DNA from 2 places in the Bradyrhizobium brasilense genome. Region 1 is predicted to be linked to the other one. Evidence: predicted binding sites of a transcription regulator. Region 1 holds the regulator's gene; the other holds the start of a gene.

Region 1 (7,401 bases):
TTTTCGCGGCCTGGCAGGCGATTGGTTCCGGCGGTTCAATTGGCTATGATAGCGCCCTGTTTGAGCATGATCCGGTCGAAAACGGACCATGCGCCAGGACCATCGGATTGAGCCGCATGTACCGCGCCGTTACCCGCCAGATCGAAGTCACCGTCGAGCCGAACTTCATGCCGGAGCGCTCGTCGGTCGACCGGCGCGAATATTTCTGGTCGTACAAGATCGTGATCGTCAATTCGGGCCCGGAAACGGTGCAGCTGCGGACGCGGCACTGGATCATCACCGACGCCACCGGCCGCCGCCAGGAGGTGCGCGGCGAGGGCGTGGTCGGCGAGCAGCCGGTGCTCGCGCCCGGCGAACGCTTCGAATACACGAGCGGCGTGCCGCTGCCGACCGCCTCCGGATTCATGACCGGCAGCTATCAGATGGTCACCGAAGCCGGCGAGCGCTTCGACATCGACGTGCCGACATTCTCGCTGGACAGCCCGAGCCCGGGCGGGAAAAGGGTGCTGAACTGACGCGCAGCAATGCACGTCATCGCCGGGCTTGACCCGGCGATCCATCGCTTCAAAAACGCTTTTGCCATGATGGATGGCCGGGTCGAGCCCGGCCATGACGAAGGTCGCCTGTTACTCCACGCCGGCTTCCTGCGGCGTGAATTCATACACCGACGAGCAGAACTCGCAGGTCACGACGACCTTGCCGTCCTTGACCATCTCGGCGCGGTCGTTCGGCGCAAAGCTCTTCAGCATCGACGACACCGCATCGCGCGAGCAGGAGCACTGCGCGCGCAGCGTTTGCGGGTTGAAGACGCGTACGCCGCGTTCGTGGAACAGGCGATAGAGCAGCCGCTCGCCGGACAGGTCGGGATCGATCAGCTCGACGTCCTCGACGGTCGAGATCAGCGACTGGCCCTCGACCCAGGCGTCATCGTCCGGCACGCTATGCGTGGCCGTGCCTTCCGGCGCATCGCCGGGATGCAGATCGGCCTGCTTGGCGCGCTCGGGCGCCTTGGGCAGGAATTGCAGCAGGATGCCGCCGGCGCGCCAGCGCAGCTTGCCGCCTTCGCCGCCGCGCATCTCCTCGCCGACCGCAAGCCGCACCCGCGTCGGAATCTGCTCCGAGCGCAGGAAATATTCGTGGGCCGCCTCTTCCAGGCCGCCGCCGTCGAGCGCGACCAGTCCCTGGTAGCGGCTGGTGTTAGAGCCCTGATCGATGGTCATCGCAAGGTGGCCCTTGCCGAGCAGCTCGCCCGAACTCTGGCCATTCTTGAGGCGCGATGCGTCGTAGCGCGCATAGGCGCGCAGCCGGTCGGGCGCCTGGAAATCGACAATCAGGAGCGAGACCGGACCTTCGGTCCGGGTCTGCAGGATGAAGCGGCCCTCGAACTTGACCGACGAGCCGAGCAGCGTGGTGAGCACGATCGCCTCGCCGAGCAGCTTGCCGACCGCGGGCGGATAATCGTGCTTGTGCAGGATCTCGTCGAGCGCGGGGCCGAGCCGGGTCAGCCGGCCGCGCAGGTCCAGCGCGCCGACCTCGAAGGCCAGCACGGCATCATCGACCGGAACCGCTGAGGGCGCGCGAACCGGCGCCTCGGGCGTGATTTTGATGTCGGGGGATTGTGAAACCATGGCGCTCTATCTGGGGTCTCGGACCATGAAATAAAGGGGTTCACTAACGCGGATATCTCCGTCGAGGCGGACATCTCCGTCGTCCCTGCGAAAGCAGGGACCCATAACCACAAGACTCTGTCATGACACAAGGCGTCTCCCCTTGTGCCTTTTTCACGGGCCGCGGCGTATGGGTCCCGGCTCAAGGCCGGGACGACGGCATTGAATGGGCGTTACGCGACCGCGTCGAAACACCAGGCCAGAATGCCCTTCTGCGCATGCAGGCGGTTTTCCGCCTCGTCGAACACCACGGATTGCGGCCCGTCGATCACCTCGTCGGTGACCTCCTCGCCGCGATGCGCGGGCAGGCAGTGCATGAACAGTGCGTCCGGCTTGGCGAGCGACATCAGCTTGGCATTGACCTGATAGGGCCGCAGCACGTTGTGGCGGTGCTCGCCCTCCTTGTCGCCCATCGACACCCAGGTGTCGGTGACGACGCAGTCGGCGCCGCGCACGGCGGCTTCCGGATCGGTGCCGAGCATGATCCGCGCGCCGGTCGCCTTGATCCAGTCGCGCATCGGCTTTTTCGGCGAGAGCTCCGGCGGGGTCGCGACATTGAGCTGGAACTTGAACCGCTCGGCGGCATGCGCCCAAGAGGCCAGCACGTTGTTGTCGTCGCCGGTCCAGGCCACGATCTTGCCCTCGATCGAGCCGCGATTTTCCTCATAAGTCATGAGGTCGGCCATCACCTGGCAGGGATGCGAACGCCGGGTCAGGCCGTTGATGACGGGAACGGTGGCGTGCGCCGCGAGCTCGAGCAGCGCGTCATGGTTGAGGATGCGGATCATGATCGCATCGACATAGCGCGACAGCACGCGCGCGGTGTCGGCGATGGTCTCGCCGCGGCCGAGCTGCATCTCGGCACCGGTCAGCATGATGGATTCACCGCCGAGCTGGCGCATGCCGACGTCGAACGACACCCTTGTGCGGGTCGACGGGCGCTCGAAGATCATCGCCAGCGTCTTGCCTTCGAGCGGCTTCCTGCCCTTCTCATGCGCCTTCAGCTTCGCCTTCATGGCGGCTCCGGCGGACAGCATGTTGCGCAGCTCGCCGAGCGGCAGCTCGTTGATATCGAGGAAGTGACGGACCGGCTTGCTCATTATCCAGCCGCCTTCTTCGGCTGCGCCGCCGACAGCACAGAGCAGGCGCGCTCGAGCGCGGTGATCGACTGGTCGATCTCGGCCTCGGTCACGATCAGCGGCGCCAGGAACCGCACCACATTGTCGCCGGCGCCGACAGTGAGCAGCTTCTCGTTGCGCAGCGCTGCGATCAGGTCGCCCGACGGCACCACCGCCTTGACGCCGATCAACAGCCCCTCGCCGCGCACCTCCGACAGCACGCCGGGATAGCGGTCGACGACGGAAGCGAGCTTCTGCTTGAGCAGCAGCGACATCTTCTGCACATGCTCGAAGAAGCCGGGTTTCAGCATGACGTCGAGCACGGCATTGGCGGCGGCGACCGCGAGCGGATTGCCGCCGAAGGTCGAGCCGTGCGAGCCGGGCGCCATGCCGGCCGCAGCCTGCGCGGTCGCCAGCACCGCGCCGATCGGGAAACCGCCGCCGAGCGCCTTGGCCAGCGACATCACATCCGGCGTGACGCCGGTGCGCTTGTAGGCGAACAGCTCGCCGGTGCGGCCCATGCCGGTCTGCACCTCGTCGAAGGCGAGCAGCAGGCCGTGCTCGTCGCACAGCGCGCGCAGCGCCTTGAAAAACGCCTGCGGCGCGGAGCGCACGCCGCCCTCGCCCTGCACCGGCTCGATCAGGATGCCGGCGGTGTGCGGGCCGATCGCCTTCTTCACCGCCTCGATGTCGCCATGCGGCACCTGGTCGAAGCCGTCCATCGGCGGGCCGAAGCCTTCGAGATATTTCGCCGAGCCGGTCGCCGCCAGCGTGCCCAGCGTGCGGCCGTGGAAGGCGCCCTCGAAGGTGATGATGCGGTAGCGCTCGCCATGGCCCTTGGAGAAGTGATAGTGGCGGACCAGCTTGATCACGCCCTCCATCGCTTCGGCGCCGGAATTGCAGAAGAACACGAAGTCGGCAAAGCTCTGCTCGCACAGCCGCGCGGCAAGCGCCTCGCCGTCCGGGCTCTTGAACAGGTTCGACATGTGCCAGAGCTTGGTCGCCTGTTCCTGCAGCGCCTTGACCAGATGCGGATGCGCATGCCCGAGCGCGTTGACCGCGACGCCCGAGGTGAAATCGAGATAGCGGTCGCCGTTGGTTGCGATCAGCCAGGCGCCCTCGCCGCGCTCGAAGCCGAGATCGACCCTGGCGAAGACGGGGAGCAGATGCGACGTGGCAGCGTTGGTCATGGCGTTCACTGACGGTTTTTAAGCCGACAATTGCCGCTGCGCCTTGACGCCAGCGCAGCAACGGCCAGCTTCGGAAAACAAAACGGCCGCCTTTGCGGGCGGCACGTGGCGGGCATTCTATGCTGCGGTCGGTAGGTGTCAATCGCCACGAAGTGGCCTTCCTGCAATGCGAAACGAGCGCAATCCGGAGCATTCCGGTGCGGTGGAAAAGCCTCATCGCGATGCTTAACTGTGCGGGAACATGTGGACGCACGACCGCGGACTCTTGCGCCAGAGTCACGCCATATTGTAGCGTTTGGCCTGTCGGGTACGACATCTCGTGCGGCGGTACTGGACCCTCTAAGTAGCCTTTGTGTCTCGCGTAAACGTTCGGGCGCAACACCGTGCCCGGCGAGGGCTAAGGGATTCTGGCCGCAGGGATATTTGTCCAGATTGGCTCGCAGCGCCGCTCCAATGATTGGCCGGCGCTACGCGAAGGGAAGAATGCGATGACTGTATTGACCTGGTCCGACGATCGCGTCGAGCAGCTGAAGAAGCTCTGGGAGTCCGGCCTGTCGGCCAGCCAGATCGCGGCGGAACTTGGCAATGTGACGCGAAACGCCGTGATCGGCAAAGTGCATCGGCTCGGCCTCTCCGGCCGCGCCAAGGCACCCTCCACGGCCGCGCCGCGTCAGCGCAAGGCCCGCCCGGCCCAGCACATGATGCGGGTGACGCGTCCGGTTTCGCGGGGCAACACCGCGCTGGCGCACGCCTTCGAGGTCGAGATGGAGCCCGATCCGATCTCCTACGACAATGTGGTGCCGATGAGCCAGCGGCTGTCGCTGCTCGAGCTCAACGAGGCCACCTGTCACTGGCCGGTCGGCGATCCCTCGAGCCCGGAATTCTTCTTCTGCGGCGGAAAGGCGCTCGCCGGCCTGCCCTATTGCGCGCATCACTCGCGCGTCGCCTACCAGCCCGCCGCCGATCGCCGCCGGCCGTCGGCGAAACCGCAGATCAAGTGAGCACTCGGGAAAACGACGGAAGACCTCAAAAACAAATCCCCGCGAAAGCGGGGATTTTTTTGTGTGATGCGTAGCCCATTACATCACCGGCGTCGTCCCGGCGAAAGCCGGGACCCATAACCACTAATGCGTGTTGTTAGAAAGCCGTCTGGCCGCGTGCCGATTGCGCTGGCCGCGGCGTATGGGTCCCGGCTTTCGCCGGGACGACGCCGTGTTGCGGTTTATGAATGCCGCATGGCCGTTACGGCTGCGGCTCGGCCTTGGCAAAGCGGTCGTCGAGCGCGTAGCCGGCGCCGCGCACGGTGCGGATCGGATCCTGCTCGCGGCCCGGATTGAGCAGCTTGCGCAGGCGGCCGATATGCACGTCGACGGTACGCTCATCGATGTAGATGTCGCGGCCCCAGACGCTGTCGAGCAGTTGCTCGCGGCTGAACACGCGGCCGGGATGCTCGAGGAAGAATTCGAGCAGGCGATACTCGGTCGGCCCGAGATCGATCGGACGGCCCGAGCGCGCCACGCGGCGCTTCTCGCGGTCGAGCTCGATGTCGCCGTAGGTCAGCACGGTCGCAAGCCGCTCCGGGCTGGCGCGGCGCAACAGGCCCTTCACCCGCGCCAGCAGCTCCGGCACCGAGAACGGCTTGACGATGTAATCGTCCGCGCCGGTGGCAAGCCCGCGCACGCGCTCGCTTTCCTCGCCGCGCGCGGTCAGCATGATGATCGGAAGCTGCTTGGTCTCGGGCCGCGCCCGCAGGCGGCGGCACAGTTCGATGCCGGACAGGCCCGGCAGCATCCAGTCCAGCACCACGAGGTCGGGAACGCGCTCCTTCAGCCTTGTATCCGCATCGTCGCCGCGCCCCACCGTCTCGACATCGTAGCCTTCCGCATCGAGATTGTAGCGCAACAGCGTCGTCAGCGCTTCCTCGTCTTCGACTACCAGAATGCGTGCGCTCATCGGTTTAAGTTCTTTCTCTGTGGTGATCCGTTGCCCAGACGCAAACCGAAACGCTTACTTCCTTGAGCATAGTCCCCGCGGAAACGATTTGTCGCGAGGATCATCCAGTTTCGCTCTTGCCGGTTCCGTGCTTGCCGATCATGCCTCAGTTGCCCGGCACCGTGGTGGCAAAAGTGGTCATGTCGCCCTTCGGGCGCTTGTCGGTGATCTGCTGGCCCTCGATCATGTAGAACACGGTCTCGGCGATATTGGTGGCGTGATCGCCGATCCGCTCGATGTTCTTGGCGCAGAACATCAGATGGATGCAGAACGAGATGTTGCGCGGATCTTCCATCATGTAGGTGAGCAGTTCGCGGAACAGCGAGGTGCAGATCGCATCGACCTCCTCGTCGCCCTTCCAGACGTTCATCGCCGCCGGCAGGTCGTGCGCGGCATAGGCGTCGAGCACCGACTTGACCTGCGACAGCACGAGGTCGGTCATGTGCTCGAGGCCGCGGATCAGCTTCAGCGGCTGGAAATCGCTCTCCAGCGCCGCGACGCGCTTGCCCATGTTCTTGGCGAGGTCGCCGATCCGCTCGAGATCGGTGGCGACGCGCATCGCGCTGACGATCTCACGCAGGTCGATCGCCATTGGCTGGCGGCGCGCGATCGTCAGCACCGCGCGCTCTTCGATGTTGCGCTGCAGATTGTCGATCTCGATGTCGGCGGCGACCACGCGCTTGCCGAGCGCGACGTCGCGACGGATCAGCGCGTCGACCGACTCGGTAATCATCCGTTCGACCAGGCCGCCCATCTCGGCGACCAGGCGGGTCAACTCCTGCAGGTCGCTGTCGAATGCCTTGGCGGTATGTTCAGAAGCCATCGCTTGTCTCCCTCAACCATGATCCCGGGGATCATGGTTTCGTGTCCTGAATTTTAGCATGACCTGATCGGAAACCGGTTTCCACTTTTCCGGATCATGCGCCGGTCAACCGAACCGGCCGGTGATGTAGTCCTGGGTGCGCCGATCGCTCGGTGAGGTGAAGATCTTGTTGGTGTCGTCGAACTCGATCAGCTCGCCGAGATACATGAAGGCGGTCTTGTCGGAGACGCGCGCCGCCTGCTGCATGTTGTGGGTGACGATCGCGATCGTGTAGTCCTCGGAGAGCTCCTGGATCAGTTCCTCGACCTTGGCGGTCGAGATCGGGTCGAGCGCCGAGCACGGCTCGTCGAACAGGATCACCTCGGGGCGCACCGCCACGGTGCGCGCGATGCACAGGCGCTGCTGCTGGCCGCCGGAGAGCGACAGGCCGGAGGCGTTCAGCTTGTCCTTGACCTCGTTCCACAGCGCGCCGCCGCGCAGCGCCTTCTCGACCCGGTCGTCCATCTCGGACTTCGAGATCTTCTCGTAGAGGCGGATGCCGAAGGCGATGTTCTCGTAGATCGTCATCGGGAACGGCGTCGGCTTCTGGAACACCATGCCGACCCGCGCGC
Region 2 (7,401 bases), 730 kb from region 1:
CTACGAATGCTCGGACTGGGAGCAGATCGAAAAATTCTCCGAATACATCTTCAACGCCGGCTACTCCTCGCCGGTGCGCACGCCGCGCGGCCGCGACATCCTCGCCGCCTGCGGCCAGCTCAAGTCGGAGACCGAAAAGCTCTCGGCCCGCGAGCGCCAGGCGCTGCGCGCGATGGCGATGACGGATTGAGTGTGTTTCCATATTTCGTCATGGCCGGGCTTGTCCCGGCCATCCACGTCTTAGCTTTCTCCGCGAGAAGACGTGGATGCCCGGGACAAGCCCGGGCATGACGGAGGAGAGGCTAGTGCCTGGCTTGATGTTCGATGATGGGATGACCCGATGGCCCTGATCGGCCGCCTGTTCGTCGTCGCCTTCGGCTTCCTGATGGCCTGCTTCGTGGCAGGGATCATCGTGGTCGTCGCGGTGCTGTATCCCGAGATCAGCGATTTCGGCGGGCAGATCGACCAGAGCGCGATCAATGTCGTGCTCGGTTTCGGCTTCATCTTCATCTCGGGCTTTGCGCTGCTGCCTGCGCTGATCGTGGTGCTGATCACCGAGGCGTTCTTCATCCGGAGCGTGCTGGCCTATGCCGTCGGCGGCGCGATCGTCGGCGCGGCGTGCTATCTCGGCCTGGTTCCGTTCGATCCCGACATGATGCAATTCCATGGCATCGTGCGCCGGCACATGGAGATCATGACCGGGGCCGGCATCGTCGCGGGCCTGGTCTACTGGCTGATCGCCGGCCGCACCGCCGGCGCCTGGCGCGAGCCGGCGCGACCGTTGCCGCCGCCCCCGCCATTGCCGTCGCAATCGCAGCGGCCGTGACCTCGTCCAGAGTGCCAACATGGATTCGAACCAGAGAGCCGCATCCGCAATCTTGGGAAGCGTGATAAGCGCGCAGTCGGGCAAATTGTCACTTCCCGAGCTTGAGCGAGATATCCTCGCTCAATTGCCGGCGATCGACTCAACCTTGCCCAGAGCGACCCGGGAACTTCTGGATGGACTAGTATTGAGCGTTTTTCAGGCGCAGACGAAAAATGGTGCTGCAGCGCTCAATACTCCGCGGCAGTTTAACTACGACGAAAATGAAGGTGTCGATCACCTGTTTGATCAAGCGGCAAATGCCCTTCGGGCTTACTTGAAATGATTGCGCCACCTCATCCGCCTCGGCTAAACCGCGCGCCATGAACCGGACCGGACTTTTCATCGCGCTGGCGCTGGCGCTCATCGTCGGCATCTTGTTCGGGATCTATCCCGAGCTCGACCTGAAGCTGGCGGCGCTGTTCTACGATGTGGCGCAGAAAACCTTCCCGCTGAAGCTCGACGCGGTGGCGTCGTTTGCGCGCGATGCGGCGATGTGGATCGCCTGGGCGCTGGTGCTGCCGGCGATCGTGACCATCGTCTGGAAATTCATCCGCCCGGACCGGCCGATGCTGATGTCCGGCCGCGCCGCGGTGTTCTTGCTCACCACGATGCTGCTCTCGGCCGGCGTGCTCACCAATTTCACCTTCAAGAATTATTGGGGCCGGCCGCGGCCGGTGTTCGTGACGCAGTTCGGCGGCGACCTGCAATTCATGCCGTGGTGGGACCCGCGCGGCGGCTGCCCGCGCAACTGCTCGTTCTTCTCCGGCGAGGGCGCCACCGCGTTCTGGACCTATGCACCGGCGGCGCTGACGCCGCCCGCGTGGCGGCCGCTGGCCTTTGCCGGGGCCACTGTGTTCGGCATCGTCACCAGCGGGCTTCGCATGGCCTTTGGCGGCCATTTTTTCACCGATGTGGCGATCGCGGGCCTGGTGTCGTTCTTCACGGTCTGGCTGTTCTACGCGCTGATCTACCGCTGGGCAGCGACCCGGCTGACCGACGCCCAGGTCGATGCCGCGCTGACGCGCCTTGCGATGCCCGGCTACCGGTGGATGCAGCGCTGGCGCCGGGGCGGCAAGGCGGCGTCCAGCCAGACCGAGGCCTGATTTGGGCCTGATTAAAGGCGTGCTCAGCCTTCGGAAATTTGATATTCGCCGCAGAGCATGATCCGGAAAAGTGGAAGCCGGTTTTCCGAAAGATCATGCTCAAAACAGAAACATCATTGATTTCGACCGATTGGACCGTCCCATGAGTACGATTCTGAAAAGCCTGCCCACTGGCGAAAAAGTCGGCATCGCGTTCTCGGGCGGGCTCGACACCTCAGCGGCGCTGCTCTGGATGAAGCTGAAGGGCGCCAAGGTCTTCGCCTATACCGCCAATCTCGGCCAGCCCGACGAGGCCGACTACGACGCGATCCCGCGCAAGGCGATGGATTTCGGCGCCGAGAAGGCCCGCCTGGTCGATTGCCGCACCCAGCTGGTCCATGAGGGCATCGCCGCGATCCAGTCCGGCGCGTTCCACATCTCGACCGGCGGCATCACCTATTTCAACACCACGCCGCTCGGCCGCGCGGTGACCGGCACGATGCTGGTCGCGGCGATGCAGGAGGACGGTGTCAACATCTGGGGCGACGGCTCGACCTTCAAGGGCAACGACATCGAGCGCTTCTATCGCTACGGCCTGCTGACCAACCCGAGCCTGCGCATCTACAAGCCCTGGCTCGACCAGCAGTTCATCGACGAGCTTGGCGGCCGCGCCGAGATGTCGGCGTTCATGACCGCGCAAGGCTTCGCCTACAAGATGAGCGCGGAGAAGGCCTATTCGACCGACAGCAATCTGCTCGGCGCGACGCATGAGGCCAAGGATCTCGAGAGCCTTGCGAGCGGCATCACCATCGTCAACCCGATCATGGGCGTGCCGTTCTGGCGCGCCGATTGCGACGTCAAGGCCGAGAAGGTCGTGGTGCGCTTCGAGGAGGGCCAGCCGGTCGCGCTGAACGGCAAGACGTTTGCAGATCCGGTCGCGCTGTTCCTCGAGGCCAATGCGATCGGCGGCCGCCACGGCCTCGGCATGAGCGACCAGATCGAGAATCGCATCATCGAGGCCAAGAGCCGCGGCATCTACGAGGCGCCCGGCATGGCGCTGCTGCACATCGCCTATGAGCGTCTCGTCACCGGCATCCACAACGAAGATACGATCGAGCAGTACCGCATCAGCGGCATGCGGCTCGGCCGCTTGCTCTATCAGGGCCGCTGGTTCGATTCGCAGGCCTTGATGCTGCGCGAGACCGCGCAGCGCTGGGTGGCACGCGCCGTCACCGGCGAGGTGACGCTCGAGCTGCGCCGCGGCAACGACTACTCGATATCAAACACCGAGAGCCCGAACCTCACCTATGCGCCGGAGCGGCTCAGCATGGAGAAGGTCGAGGACGCCGCCTTCACACCGGCCGACCGCATCGGCCAGCTGACGATGCGCAACCTCGACATTGCTGACACCCGCGCCAAGCTCGGCCTGTACAACAAGACCGGCCTCATCTCGAGCGACGAAGGCTCGCAGATCTTCCAGCTCGAGAACGACAAGGACTGAGATGGTGGGCGGGTAGACACAAACTCGGTGTCGTCCCGGCGAAAGTCGGGACCCATAACCACGACCCTCAATTGTTGCGCAACGCTGGGGCCACAGCGCGCTTCGACAACGTTACCCTGTGGTTATGGGTCCCTGCTTTCGCAGGGACGACCCGGGGATGGATGTTGGCCTACTTCATCCTGAGCGCATCGAGCAGCGAGCGGAACGCCCGCGCGTAGTCGGTGCCGGTCTTGCCGATGTCCGGCCCCGCGGAGACCGCGACCGCGGCTTCCGTCACCGCGCCGAGCAACAGCCGCGCCAGCGGCTCGATCGGCTGCCTGGCGATCACGCCGGCGTCCATCGCGGCGGCCAGCGCGCGCGGAAACTTGCCGCCGAAATGTTTCGCGTCGATCTCGCGCCAGCGTTCCCAGCCGAGCACGGCGGGGCCGTCGCGCAAGATGATCTGGCCGGTCGGGCCTTTCGAGCACGCCGCGAAATAGCCCTGCGTGCCCGCCGCCATCGCCGCCAGCGGATCGTTCTCGGCGCGCGAGATGCGGTCGAGATCGGCAACAAGGTCGATCGACACCTGCTCGAACACCGCCTCGAACACCGCCTCCTTGGTCGCGAAGTGATGATAGACCGCGCCCTTGGCGACACGCGCGCCGGCGGCGATGTCGTCCATCGTCGCAGCGGCGAAGCCGCGCTCGCCAAAAATGCGCCGCGCCGCCTTGACGATGGCGGCTCTGGTTTTCTCGCGCCGTTCGGCCTGGGTTGCCATGGCGCATCTCTAGCCCAGTTCCAGACGCAAGCCAATTGACTTACCGACTACCAGTCGATAAATACCGACTATAAGTCGGTAAATGGAGAATGCCCGATGCCCTCGCTCAGGACGTTGCAAGCCTTCGCCGACACGGTCGAGTCCAACGACCATGTCGGCGCGATCAGGAATTTCTATTCAGTCGATGCCCGCACCCAGGAGAATGACGGTGAGTGGCGCGTCGGCCGCGGGGCGCTGGCGGCGCGCGAGGCGGCGGTGCTGGCCGCGGTCGCCGGCGTCAAGACCACGCGGCTCGGGCCGCTCCTGCTTGACGGCGATCATTCGGCGATCTGCTGGCGCTTCGAATTCACCGGCAAGGACGGCAAGGTCCGCAGCATGGAGGAGGTCGCCTGGCAGACCTGGCGCGGCGAGGAGCTGGTCGAAGAGCGCTTCTTCTACGATCCGCAGCAGATGGCGCGCTGAAATCACGCCGGCCTTGCGGCAATACGCCCCGGCGCGCCTCATTGCGCCGTCATCCGCCGCAACTAGCCTCCGCTCCGATGCGCATGATGCGCGAGAGCGGAGCATCGATCATGATCAAGCAAGTTGCCGGTATGGCCGTCACGCTGGCGTTGTCGGCAGCGCCGGCGTTCGCCCAGACGATCTATCCGATCGATCGCGCCGACATCCTCGTCGGCGCCAAATTCGACTTCAAGGTCGAGCTTCCGGGGGTGGTCGATCAAGCAAAGCTCAAGGTCACGCTGAACGGCGCGGACTATGCCGCGGTGTTCGGCCAGGGCGGCACATTCACCGCGCGCGAGGCCGGCCGGGAGCAGTCGGCGCTGTTGCTGCGCGATGTCTCGCTCGCCAAGCCCGGGCAAGTCGCCGTCGAAGTCAGCGACGGCACGCAGAGCCGGAAGGTGACCTGGACCGTCTACGACACCGGGGCACGCAAGGCCAGGAACGTGATCCTGTTCATCGGCGACGGGATGTCGCCGTCGCACCGCGTCGCCGCGCGAATCCTCTCCAAGGGAATCGCGGAGGGCAAGAGCCGCGGCAAGCTTGCGATCGACGACATGCCGCATATGGCGCTGGTCGCGACCGCAGGCTCGGACTCGATCATCACCGATTCGGCGAATGCCGCGAGCGCTTACGCCACCGGCCACAAGGCCGCGGTCAATGCGCTCGGCGTCTACGCCGATCGCACGCCCGATCCGCTCGACGATCCGAGGGTCGAGACCATCGCGAGCCTTGCCAAGCGCCGGGCGGGCCTCGCCGTCGGCATCGTCACCAACACCGAGGTCGAGGACGCGACGCCGGCGGCGATGGTTGCGCATACCCGCCGCCGCGCCGCCTATGACGCGATCGTCGCGCAATATTTCGATGCGAAACCCGACGTGCTGATGGGTGGCGGCTCCGCGAACTTCCTGCCGCAATCCGCGTCCGGATCGAAACGCAAGGACGATGTCGACTATCTGGCGCGCTTCCGCGACGCCGGCTATCCGGTCGCGACGACCGCAGGCGAACTCGCCACGCTCGCGGCCAAACCGGACAGCCGCCAACTGCTCGGCCTGTTCGCCGCCGGCAACATGGACGGCGCGCTCGACCGCAAGTTCCTGAGGGGCGGCGGCGTCAGGAAATTCCCCGAGCAGCCGGACCTGACCGAGCAGATTCAGGCCGCGCTCACGGTGCTGTCGAAACACGAGGCCGGTTTCTTCCTGATGGTCGAGTCCGGCCTGATCGACAAATACGCCCATCTGCTCGACATGGAGCGCGCAATCTACGACACCATCATGCTCGACAATGCGGTGCGGCTGGCAAAGGACTGGGCGAAAGCGCGCAACGACGACACGCTGATCCTGGTCGTGGCCGATCACAACCATCCGAACAGCCTGGTCGGCACCATCAATGACGACATGGCGGCGACACCCAACGTGCCGCTGCGCGAGCGCGTCGGTGTCTACGAGAAAGCCGGGTTCCCGAACTATCCGGCGCCGGACGCCGAAGGTTATCCGTCACGCGTCGATGTCAGCCGGCGGCTTGCAATCTTCTCCGCCAGCCTGCCGGATCACTACGAGACGTTCCGCCCGAAACTCGACGATCCGAACGAGCCGACCGTGAAGGGCGACCAGCCCGACACGTTCAAGGCCAATGACAAGTACAAGGATGTCCCCGGCGTCGTGCTGCGCTTCGGCAATCTGCCGGCGATGATCGGCGCCAGCGTGCATTCCGGCGAGGACGTCATTCTCACCGCGACGGGCCCGGGCAGCGAGCGCGTCCACGGCTCGATGGACAACACCGAAGTGTTCCGCGTGATGGTCGAGGCGCTGGGACTGGGTGCGGAGAAATAGCTCAAACGTGCCGCAGGCATGAAAATGGCCGGGATCGCTCCCGGCCATTCCGTCGCGTCATGTCGCGCCGGCTCAGCGCGGCGGCGCGGCCGAGGCGGTGCCGCCGTTGAGCAGCGGGGTGATGCGGCGGACGGTGACGCGCCGGTTGATGCGGCTCGGTCCGTCGGTCTGCTCCTTCGGATATTGAGAGCCATAGCCCTGCGAGGTCAGGTTCTCAGCCGGCACACCGAACTGCTGCGTCAAGAGCTCGGCGGCGGATTGCGCACGGCGGTCCGACAGCGACAGATTGTCGGTGTCGTTGCCGGTCGCATCCGTGTGGCCCTCGATCAGGAACACCTCGCGCGGGTTGCGCTGGATGGCTCGGTTGAGGCCGTCGGCGATCACCTGCAGCCTCGCCGCCTGATCCGGCGGGATGGTCCACGATCCGGAGTCGAAGTTGATCGTGTTGACGTCGATGCTCGGCATCTGCATGCGGACATTGGGGCTGTAGCGGATCTCGTCGAGCGAGTAGCGCCGATCGATCCGCTGCACCGGCGGTGCCTCCATGGTCTCGTAGATCACGTCGGGCGACGCGTCCTGAGCATCGACGATGTAGCGATCGTAGGGAATGTTGACCACCGGCGGTGGCGCGTCGACATAGAAGCCGCCGACCGCCCGCGGATCGCGATAGCTGTTGTCGATGATGACGACCTCGCGGCCGCCAGTATCCCTGCGGATTCGGCGCAACATCTGGCCGTCGGAGCCGACCACCGTGATGATCTCGCTGCCGTCGGGACGAACCACCACGGTGCGGGTTTCGCCGCCGATCGTCTCGGTGCGGATATCGCGCGCGCCATAGCGGAAACGATAGACGTCGTCGCCGCGGA

Evidence for each region. The regulator PhoB, encoded in region 1, activates phosphate uptake and scavenging genes when phosphate is short. The targets are predictions, from matches to a motif close to TGTCATNNANCTGTCAT.
Region 2: a site for PhoB is predicted at 4,704-4,720, ahead of QA635_RS01770 (alkaline phosphatase). Genes of this name have one in related genera too.

What each region holds. Positions count from the first base shown of each region.
Region 1 is NZ_CP121669.1:1,094,869-1,102,269, reverse strand. Features, by position in the region: gene apaG (Co2+/Mg2+ efflux protein ApaG) at 117-515, shown strand; gene QA635_RS04955 (Hsp33 family molecular chaperone) at 627-1,628, opposite strand; gene argF (ornithine carbamoyltransferase) at 1,841-2,767, opposite strand; gene QA635_RS04945 (aspartate aminotransferase family protein) at 2,767-3,975, opposite strand; gene QA635_RS04940 (GcrA family cell cycle regulator) at 4,464-4,976, shown strand; gene phoB (phosphate regulon transcriptional regulator PhoB) at 5,218-5,928, opposite strand; gene phoU (phosphate signaling complex protein PhoU) at 6,074-6,790, opposite strand; gene pstB (phosphate ABC transporter ATP-binding protein PstB) at 6,896-7,401, opposite strand, start outside.
Region 2 is NZ_CP121669.1:369,622-377,022, forward strand. Features, by position in the region: gene rlmN (dual-specificity RNA methyltransferase RlmN) at 1-190, shown strand, start outside; gene QA635_RS01740 (hypothetical protein) at 341-826, shown strand; gene QA635_RS01745 (hypothetical protein) at 846-1,148, shown strand; gene QA635_RS01750 (phosphatase PAP2 family protein) at 1,186-1,968, shown strand; gene argG (argininosuccinate synthase) at 2,111-3,448, shown strand; gene QA635_RS01760 (TetR/AcrR family transcriptional regulator) at 3,618-4,205, opposite strand; gene QA635_RS01765 (nuclear transport factor 2 family protein) at 4,302-4,667, shown strand; gene QA635_RS01770 (alkaline phosphatase) at 4,778-6,535, shown strand; gene QA635_RS41945 (OmpA family protein) at 6,608-7,401, opposite strand, start outside.